2 regions of the Sphaerisporangium sp. NPDC005288 genome follow, and region 2 is predicted to be linked to the other one. Evidence: riboswitches for the same ligand, from Rfam matches in the RefSeq annotation. Region 2 holds a riboswitch; the other holds the start of a gene.
What was found. A riboswitch is a leader RNA that binds a small molecule or an ion and turns the genes downstream of it on or off. The one in region 2 is predicted to bind cyclic di-AMP.
Positions count from the first base shown of each region.

Region 1: another riboswitch for cyclic di-AMP. It lies ahead of ABZU32_RS23625 (C40 family peptidase); the one in region 2 lies ahead of ABZU32_RS39965 (hypothetical protein).

Region 1 is NZ_JBEXGT010000025.1:105,467-110,075, reverse strand. It holds gene ABZU32_RS23635 (MFS transporter) at 28-1,317, opposite strand; gene ABZU32_RS23630 (metalloregulator ArsR/SmtB family transcription factor) at 1,314-1,889, opposite strand; cyclic di-AMP (ydaO/yuaA leader) riboswitch at 2,390-2,548, shown strand; gene ABZU32_RS23625 (C40 family peptidase) at 2,631-3,230, shown strand; gene ABZU32_RS23620 (hypothetical protein) at 3,956-4,609, shown strand, end outside.
Region 2 is NZ_JBEXGT010000084.1:6,758-11,366, forward strand. It holds gene ABZU32_RS39955 (DeoR/GlpR family DNA-binding transcription regulator) at 1-601, shown strand, start outside; gene galT (galactose-1-phosphate uridylyltransferase) at 598-1,671, shown strand; cyclic di-AMP (ydaO/yuaA leader) riboswitch at 1,803-1,941, shown strand; gene ABZU32_RS39965 (hypothetical protein) at 1,976-2,917, shown strand; gene ABZU32_RS39970 (site-2 protease family protein) at 3,073-4,380, opposite strand.

The DNA of each region.
Region 1 (4,609 bases), on a different contig from region 2:
GGTCTGGTGGTGGGTGGGGTCGTGGGGTCAGGGGCGGTCGGGGGAGGCGGGGAGGTCGCGGCGGTGCCTGAGGGGGCCGGTGAGGAGGATCAGGCCGGTCAGGGCGAGCCCGGCCGTGACGACCCACATCGATGGACGGGTGCCGATGGCGCCGCCGAGCGCTCCGCCGAGGAGGGCGCCGAGCGGGATGGTGCCGTAGTTGACGAACTGCATGCTCACGGAGACCCGGCCGAGCAGGTGCCGGGGGACGTAGGTCTGGCGGAAGCCCGCCTTGATGATGTTGCCCGCCACCACGCCCGTGACCAGGACGAACCCGCCGGCCACCGCGACCGCCAGCCACGGGCCCCGGTGGGCCAGCGGAATGAGCAGGCCGAACGGCGCGCCGAGCGCCTCGAACACGATCATGGCGCGGGCGCTGCCGAGCCGCCTGGACACCCAGGTGGCGCTCGCCGCGCCCGCCAGGCCGCCGACGCTCATGACCGCCATCAGCCCGCCGACCGCGCCGGGGCCGACGCCGACGTCGCGCACCAGGAAGACGACCAGGATGGCCTGGTATCCCATGAGCCCGAGGTTGCTGGCCGCCCCGAACACCGTGAGCACCCGCAGGTAGGGGTCGCGGGCGACGAAGCGCAGGCCCTCGCCGATCTCGCGTCGAAGCGTCGTGGCCCGCCGCTCGCGCGACACCGGGGCCTCGCGGGCCCTGATGCCGAGCAGGCACAGCGCCGAGACCACGAAGCTCGCCGCGTCGGCGAGCAGCGCGGTGACCGCGCCGAACACCTGGGCGACCAGACCGGCGGCTCCCGGGCCCACCACCTCGACGGCCGACTCGCCGCCCTGGAGCTTGGCGTTGCCCTCGGGCAGGTCGGCGGGAACGACGATCGAGGGGAGGTACACCTGGTAGGAGGTCTGGAAGAACACCTTGGCGGTGCCCGTGAGCAGCGCGACGGCCAGCAGATGGCCGACGGTCAGCACGCCTTGCCACGCGGCCACCGGGATGCTGAGGAACAGCAGGAACGACACGGCGTCGCAGGTCAGCATCACGGGCCTGCGGGGCAGGCGGTCGACCCAGGCTCCGGCGGGCAGGCCGATGATCACCCAGGGCACCCACGCCGCGGCGGTGAGCAGAGCGACCTCCAGCGTGGTCGCGTGGAGCGCGGTGATCGCGACCAGAGGCAGGGCAACCGAGGTGAGAGAGCTGCCGAAGCCGCTGGTGGTCTCGCCGACCCACAGCAGCCGGAAGTCGCGGTCGCGCAGCAGCCCCCAGCGGCCCCGGGATCGGGACGCGGCGGGCGCGGCCGCCGCGGTGAGGCCGTTCACGGCCGGCCCGGGACGCCGAAGGCGAAGACGAACACCGGCTCGCGGGGCCGCCCGTCGTCGGGGATCTCCCGGGTGGCCCACCGGCTGAGGAGCTCCAGGAACTGCGCCTCGAACTCGTGCAGCTCGTCGGGGGTGAGCCGCAGCCACTTGTCGGTGGAGAAGGGGGCGTCCTGCCAGGCCGCCCGCTCGTCCTCGCTCGCGGCGTACCAGGCGCGGACCATGCTGACGTGGTGTTCGAGGTTGAGGGACGCCGCCGCGCTGGCGATGGCGGCGGTCGCGGGGTCGCCGCCGAAGTCGGACTCGCTCCAGCGCAGCTCGGCCGAGGACAGCCGCCACCAGCGCTCGCGCCGGTCGCGGGCGAGCTCGGGGGCCTCCTCGATGAGCTCGCTGCCGGCCAGGACGCGCAGGTGGTGGCTGGCGTTGGCGACGGCCTGCCCGGTGTGCTCGGCCAGCATGCTGGCGGTGCAGGGACCGTAGACCTTCAGCGCGTCCATGAGGCGCCGCCTCGTGGGATGCGACAGGGCGGCCAGCACCCGTGAGTCGGTGATCGTGCGTACGTCTTCATCGGCCATGCGCCCACTTTGACATTAGCAATGGACGTTGCGCAACAGATATTGCGTAATTCTCATTGCGGAAGCACTGTTGCTGAAGGATCGTTGCGGAACAGACGTCGTGGGTAACGGGTCTCGGGTGCGGAGCGTGACATGCGGGGGTGCGAATCCCGGTCCGCCGGGCGGGGCTAGGTGGACCGTTCCCTCTCCAAGATCCCTGAACGGGTGTGACTGATGTGACCTGTGTGACTCGCGTCAGGTGCCGTTTCGGGATATGTGAGGGGAATCACATACGGGTAACGGATGCGCTTGTTGTGCAGGGGTTTCCTGATTAAGAAGCCCCCTATTTGATCTATGTGACTTGGTCACGGCTTTGCCTCAATTTGGGGTTCTGTGTAACTTCTGGCCCGCGGCGAGCACGCCATGCCGTCGCGAACGGAGCCGGTCTTCCGACCGGCTCCACGCATGACAATCCAGCGGTCGCCGTCGCCCCAGTAAGGCGCGAGCCAGGACCCCAAAGGGGCGGTGACCTGCCGAATCCGTGCGGCAAGGAGCACGGAACCGGGGACCCAATTGATCCTGAACGCGGGATCAGGGGGTGAATCGACGCCTTGGCGTCGTAGGGCTACTTCCATGCCCGAATCCGTCAGCTAACCCGGTAGGCGTGAGTGGAAGAATCAAGGAGCGATCCTGTCCAGCACCACCCAGAACCCTCGTCTGTCGCGCATTGCCCGCTTCTCTCTCGGCGGTGTGGTGCTCACCATGACGGCCTCCGTGGGAGCCGTGGCGACGCAGGCGACGGCGGCTGACGCCGCCACGGCGGCACCGGCTCAGGGACCCTCAGAGCCGTCCGTCTACGGCCCGGCCGGGCTGATCGAGACACCGAGCATCACCGGGGCCTCCGAGCCCACCGGCACGGCCACGGTGAGCGAGGCGAGCACATCCAGCACCTCCCGCACATCCAAGAGCAAGGCCAAAGTGAGCAGGGCCGCCCGGCAGCAGTTCAAGGCGCACACGGCCGTCGCGGTGGCGAAGAAGCAGATCGGCGACCCCTACCGCTGGGGCGCCAGCGGCCCGGGGGCCTTCGACTGCTCCGGCCTGATGCTGTACGCCTGGCGCAAGGCCGGGGTGAAGCTGCCCCGCATCGCCGCCAGCCAGTTCCGCACGGTGCGGAAGAAGGTGTCCTGGAAGAACCTCAAGCAGGGTGACCTGATGTTCTTCTACGGACTCGGCCACGTCGGCATGTACGTCGGGCACGGCAAGATGATCCACTCGCCGCACACCGGCGCGCGGGTGCGCATCGACAAGCTGTCGGGCTACCGGAAGGCGTCCTTCGTCGGCGCCGTCCGCCCCGGCGTCTGACCGGCGGGACCGTCGCGGCGTCGGCGCTGCCATCCAGCAATCGGATGACCAGGTCGGATTCCGCCTGCCGCTCCAGGTTGGCGCTGGACCCCCGCTTGACCCGCGGAACCACCCCCGCCCATCCAGGGCTCCGCTGGGTCGGGTGCGCCGGTCGCCCGTGCCGATCCGCTCCCGGTTCCCACGACGGGCCGGTCCGGTTTCCGGGCCGTCCCGGGATGCCGGCCGGCGCTTCCGGACCCTGACCGGCGGTTCCGGACCCTGACCGGCGGTTCCGGAAGCTGACCGGCGGTTCCGGAAGCTGACCGGCGGTTCCGGAGGCCGATCTGCCTGCCGTTCCGGAGGCCGATCGGCGCGAGGATTCCTCCGGGAGAGCGTCTCCGAGAGGTGCCCCCGCTCCTCGAAGACGTTTCCGGGTGGTGCACATGCCCCTCGCGCCGGTCGTGAAGGCCCCGTCCGCTCCTCCCCCCTCGGAGCGGACGGGGCCTTCGCACGTCCGCGTCCCGCAAGGCCGATGTGGCCGGATAAAGCGGGCACGACCTCCGCGGGTCCGCCGCCGCGACGTCGAACCGGGTCCGCCGCCGGGAAGCCGAGACGCGTCCGCCGCCGGGACGTCGATACGGGTCCACCGTTCTTAAGTCGATACGGGTCCGCTGCCGGGACGCTGAGGTGAGTCCGCCCCTGGGACGCCGATGTGGCCGGGAAGGACGAGCAGGTAGATTTCCCGCATGCGCGTCGTGTGGCTCTGGGCCGTCCTGGCGGGGTTGCTGACCGTGCTGACGGGGCCCTCCGCCGTCGAGGACGATCTCGGACGGCGGGCGCGGACGCTGATCGGCGAGCATCCGGAGATATGGTCCGGCGCGCGGACCTTTCGCGGCGACCTCTCCCTCGTGGTCGCGGCCCCCGGTGCCCTCACCGCCCCTGGAGCCCTCACGGCTTCTGGAACCACGGTCCCGCAGGCTGCGAGAACCTCCGCGACCGGGCCCGTCCCCGGAGGCGGGGCCGCCGCCGTGGCCTCCGGAGCCGCGTTCGCCGACCTGGCGCGCCGGGCCGACCGGGCGAGCCGGCTGGTCGCCCGCGTCGTGGGCCCGGTGCGTCCGCTGATCGCCGTTCCCGCCACGACCGAGCAGGCGGCCGTGCTGGCCGCCCCAGCGCAGGTGAGCGGCCTGGCCGCGGTGGCGGGCGCCGACCGGGTGATCGTGGAGCCGCGGTCGTTCGCCCGCCTGACCGCCGCCGGCCGCGACGTCGTCCTCGCCCACGAGATCACGCACATCGCCACCGGGGCGGCGCTCGACGGGAGCACGCCCAAATGGCTGGTCGAGGGGTTCGCGGACTACGTCGGCTATCTCGACGCCGGCATCCCGGCGCGCCGGGCCGCGGCC
Region 2 (4,609 bases):
CCTGGCCCATCACCTGGCCGACGTCCCCCACCTCACGGTCATCACCAACTCCGTCCAGGTCGCCGACGTCTTCCACCGGGCCGGGCGCGCCGACCAGACCGTCGTGCTCACCGGAGGGGTGCGCACGCCGTCGGACGCGCTGGTGGGGCCGGTCGCCGTGGCGGCCATCCGCGCGCTCAACGTCGACACGCTGATGCTCGGCGTGCACGGCATGAACCCCAGGGCGGGCTTCACCACCCCCAACATCCTTGAGGCCGAGACCGACCGCGAACTGGTCGCGGCGGCGCAGCGGCTGGTCGTGCTGGCCGACCACACCAAGTGGGGCACCGTCGGCATCAGCACGATCGCCAAGCTGGACGAGGCGCACGTCGTGATCAGCGACACCGGCCTGCCGGAGGAGGCCAGATCGGCGCTGTCCGAGCAGGCCGGCACGCTGCTGCTGGCCGACCCCGCGGGGACGGCGCCATCGACCGAGCCGGCGCGCGACGCCGGCGGGTCCGGACGCGCGAACCGCGCTCCGGGAACAGAACGGGCGGCCCGGGCCGCCGACACGACAGGACAGGCGGCTCAGCCGGCCGCCGGACAGGAGGTGGCCCGGTGAAGCGGACCGTCACCCAGCTCGCCGATGGGCGAGAGCTCATCTACTTCGACCACGACGAGAACGCCGACCGCGGCGCCGCCGACACCCGCGAGCTGCCCCCGCGCCCCGCGGCCTCGGAGCTGCGGTACGACCCGGTGATGGACGAGTGGATCGCCATCGCCGGGCACCGCCAGGGCCGCACGTTCCTGCCTCCCACCGACGAATGCCCTCTGTGCCCCTCCCGGCCGGGCCACGCGACCGAGATCCCCGCCGCCGACTACGACGTCGCGGTGTTCGAGAACCGTTTCCCGTCCTTCAGCTTCAACCTGGGCCACTACGAGGATGTGGGCGGCCTGAGCGAGGTGCGGCCCGGCGTCGGCCGGTGCGAGGTGGTGTGCTTCACCTCCCGGCACGACTCCTCCTTCTCCCGGCTGTCTCCCGAGCAGGTCGATCTGGTGCTGGTGGCGCTCGCCGACCGCACCGACCACCTCTCGCGGCTGGACGGCGTGGAGCAGGTGTTCCCGTTCGAGAACCGCGGCGCCGAGATCGGCATCACGCTGGCGCACCCGCACGGCCAGATCTACGCCTATCCGTACGTGACGCCTCGCACGCGGCAGATGCTGGCCTCGGCGGCCCGCTACCGCGAGCGCACGGGCGGCGACCTGTTCGCGGACGTGCTGGCCGCCGAGCGCAAGGCCGAGACGCGCGTGGTCGCCTCCAACGAGCACTGGACGGCGTTCGTCCCCGCGGCGGCGCGGTGGCCGTTCGAGGTGCACGTCTACCTCAACCGCAGGGCGGCCGACCTTCGCGAGCTGGACGCCGAGGAGCGCGCGGCCTTCGGCCCGCTCTACACCGACCTGCTGCGGCGGCTGGACGGGCTGTTCGGGGTCACCATGCCCTACGTCGCGGCCTGGCACCAGGCGCCCGTGCGCACCGGGCGCGACCTCGCCTACCTGCACCTGCAGCTGTTCAGCATCCGGCGGGCGGCGCAGAAGCTGAAGTACCTGGCCGGGTCGGAGTCGGCGATGGGCGCGTTCGTCAACGACGTGCTGCCCGAGGAGGCCGCCCGGATGCTGCGCGAGCAGCCGTGACCGCGCCCGCCCTGGACGGTCCGCCGCTGACGCGGCGGCGGTGACCCCGCGCACGCCACGTCGGGGGACGTCACCTCCGGGGTCGCCATAAATACGGATCTACCACTACCATCCATCACACACCGGCCGTAACGGCCGGTCCGCCTAATCCCAGGTGCCCCGCCTGGGAGCCGGGGACCCATCGGTTCCTCTGGGGTGAATCCACACGTGTGGTAGGGCGTCTCCGGCCCGAACCCGTCAGCTAACCCGGTCGGCAGATGGAGAGGAGCGGGCTCTGCCCCTGTCTTCCGGCCGCCACGGTTCCGTGGCCGCCTGCGCTCTGATGGTGGCCGCCCTGGTGCTCGGCCCGTCCACGGCCGGCGCCGCCGCCCCCAAACCCACCGAGAAACAGCTCAAGGCACAGCTCGCCGCCCTCGGCAAGCAGGTCGACAAGCTGATCGCCCAGTACAACGCCAAGCGCGTCGCGGTCGCCAAGGCCAAGGCCGCGGAGAAGAAGGCCCGCGAGCGGCTGAAGGCCGCGGAGACCGAGCTCACCGCCTCCGAGGGCCAGGTCGGCGACATCGCCCAGCTCAGCTACCAGGCGGGCAGCGGTCTCGGCATGATGCGCGAGATCATGTCGCCCGGTTTCGGCGGCGCCGCGATGCTGCAACAGCTCCAGGCCGAGCAGTCCGCCGAGATCGGCCGATATGCCACGGCCCGTGACGCCCGCAAGAAGGCGGCAGACGACGCGGCCGCGCTGACCGACGGCCTGCGCGACGACGTCGTCGAGGTGACCGCCCAGCGCAGGGACGCCGAGAAACTGATCGGCCAGATCAAGGACAAGCTGGACCGGCTCGTGCCCACCGCCCCGGGCAAGCAGGCCAACGGCAGTTGGGCGCCCGAGCTGCCGACCGGGAGCGAGAACATCACCCCGCGGATGCGGCTGATGCGCGCCGAGGTCAAGGACCACTTCCCGCTGCGGTTCCCCGTCGGCTGCTACCGCCCCGAGAACAGTGGCGAGCACCCGCTGGGCCGGGCGTGCGACTTCATGCTCAGCTCCGGCGGGGCGATGCCCTCGCCCGCCGGCGTCGCGATGGGCGAGCAGATCGCCGCCTGGGCCATCAAGAACGGCGGCAAGCTCGGCGTGAAGTACGTGATCTACCGGCAGCGGATCTACAACCTGGGCTTTCCCGGCTGGCGGTCGATGGCCAACCGCGGCGGGATCACCGCCAACCACTTCGACCACGTGCACATCTCGATGTACTAGCCGTCCGGCCGTCTTGCCGCCGGTGAAAGTTCCATCCGGACACTCGCCCGGAGGATGTATTACGGTGACCCGCCGCCCGGTGACCAGGCGGCGGGCGTGGCACCGCGACGTGCCTGCGGGGCGCCTGCCGCGCGGCCCGGCGCCGGTGGGGCCGATCAGCCCGGCAGGCGGATGGGGTTGACGATGTCGGCGTAGATGAGCAGGCTGCTCATGGCGATCAGGAAGATCGCGACCGTGTACGTCAGCGGCAGCGCCTTGGCGATGTCCACGTGCCCCGGCATCGGGCGGCGGCGCACCCGGGCGTAACCGCGCTTGATTCCCTCCCACAGGCCGCCGGCGATCTGGCCGCCGTCCAGCGGCATCAGCGGGATCAGGTTGAACATGCCGATCGCGAGGTTGAACCCGGCCAGGAGCTGGATGAAGCCGGCGATCTTGTTCTCCAGCGGGATGGCCGCCGCGGCGATCGCGCCGCCCAGGCGCCCGGCGCCGACGACGCTCTGCGGGCTGTTGAGGTCACGCTCGGCGCCGCCGAAGGCCGCCTGCCAGACCCCGACGAGCCTCTGCGGCAGTTGCAGCAGTGCCGAGCCGGTGCGCCTGACCAGGTCGGCCATGGCGCCGACGACGTACCCGAGCCCCTGCTTCTCCACGACGAGGGTGGGGCTGACGCCGAGGAAGCCGACGTTCTTGTCCAGCTTCTCCGGGTCGTCGAGGGAGGGGCGATCTTGCGCGATGAGCGTGGCGTTCAGCGTCATCGGCCTGCCGTCGCGCTCGATGCCGATGGCGACCGGGCCCGCGCCATGGGTGCGGATCAGCGTACTGGCGTCGTCCCAGGAGTTCACCGGCCTGCCGCCGAACGAGACGATCTTGTCCTTGGCCCTGAGTCCGGCGAGCGCCGCGGGCGTGGACCGGTGGGCCGGGGTGCACTGCTGGCCCTTCTCCTGCTCGGCCACGGTGACGACGCACTTGGAGACCTCGGCGACCACGGGCTTGGGCACCGAGATGCCGAAGCCCATCAGCACGATGGCGAACAGCACGAAGGCCAGCACGAAGTTCATCGCGGGACCGCCGATGAAGATGATGACCTTCTGCCACCAGGGCTTGCGGTACAGGACGCGGTCGGCGTCGCCGGGCTTGACCTCCTCCAGCGCCGCCTGCCTGGCGCTCTCGATGAGCGCCTGCCACGGCCCGGTGGAGATGTTGCGAAGCTTGTTCGGATCATCGTTGGGCCGGGGGGGAAGTGCCCCGATCATGCGGATGTAGCCGCCCATCGGAATCCACTTGAGGCCGTATTCGGTATCGCCGCGGCGGCGCGACCACATCGTGGGCCCGAAACCGACCATGTACTGCGTGACCTTGACGCCGAAGAACTTCGCGGGCACCAGATGGCCCAACTCGTGCAGGGCAATGGACGCGGCCAACCCGACGAAGAAGATGAGAAACCCGGCCACTGCGAGCCAGCTCATAGGTGCTACCCCCACGTCGGAGAAGATGCCTTCTGTTTGGATTGCCCGTTCCGAGCGTAACCGAACGCGCGAGGGCTTCGGCCGCCGCCGGAAAACAACACTCAACGACCAAGCGTAGGAGTGACTTGCGCGCGGTGGAGCGAATCGGGAGACTGCATTGACGGTACGCAATCATGTAGACACCGTGGGATATGAGTCGGCGTAGCATAATTTGCCGGTTCTGTTCCCA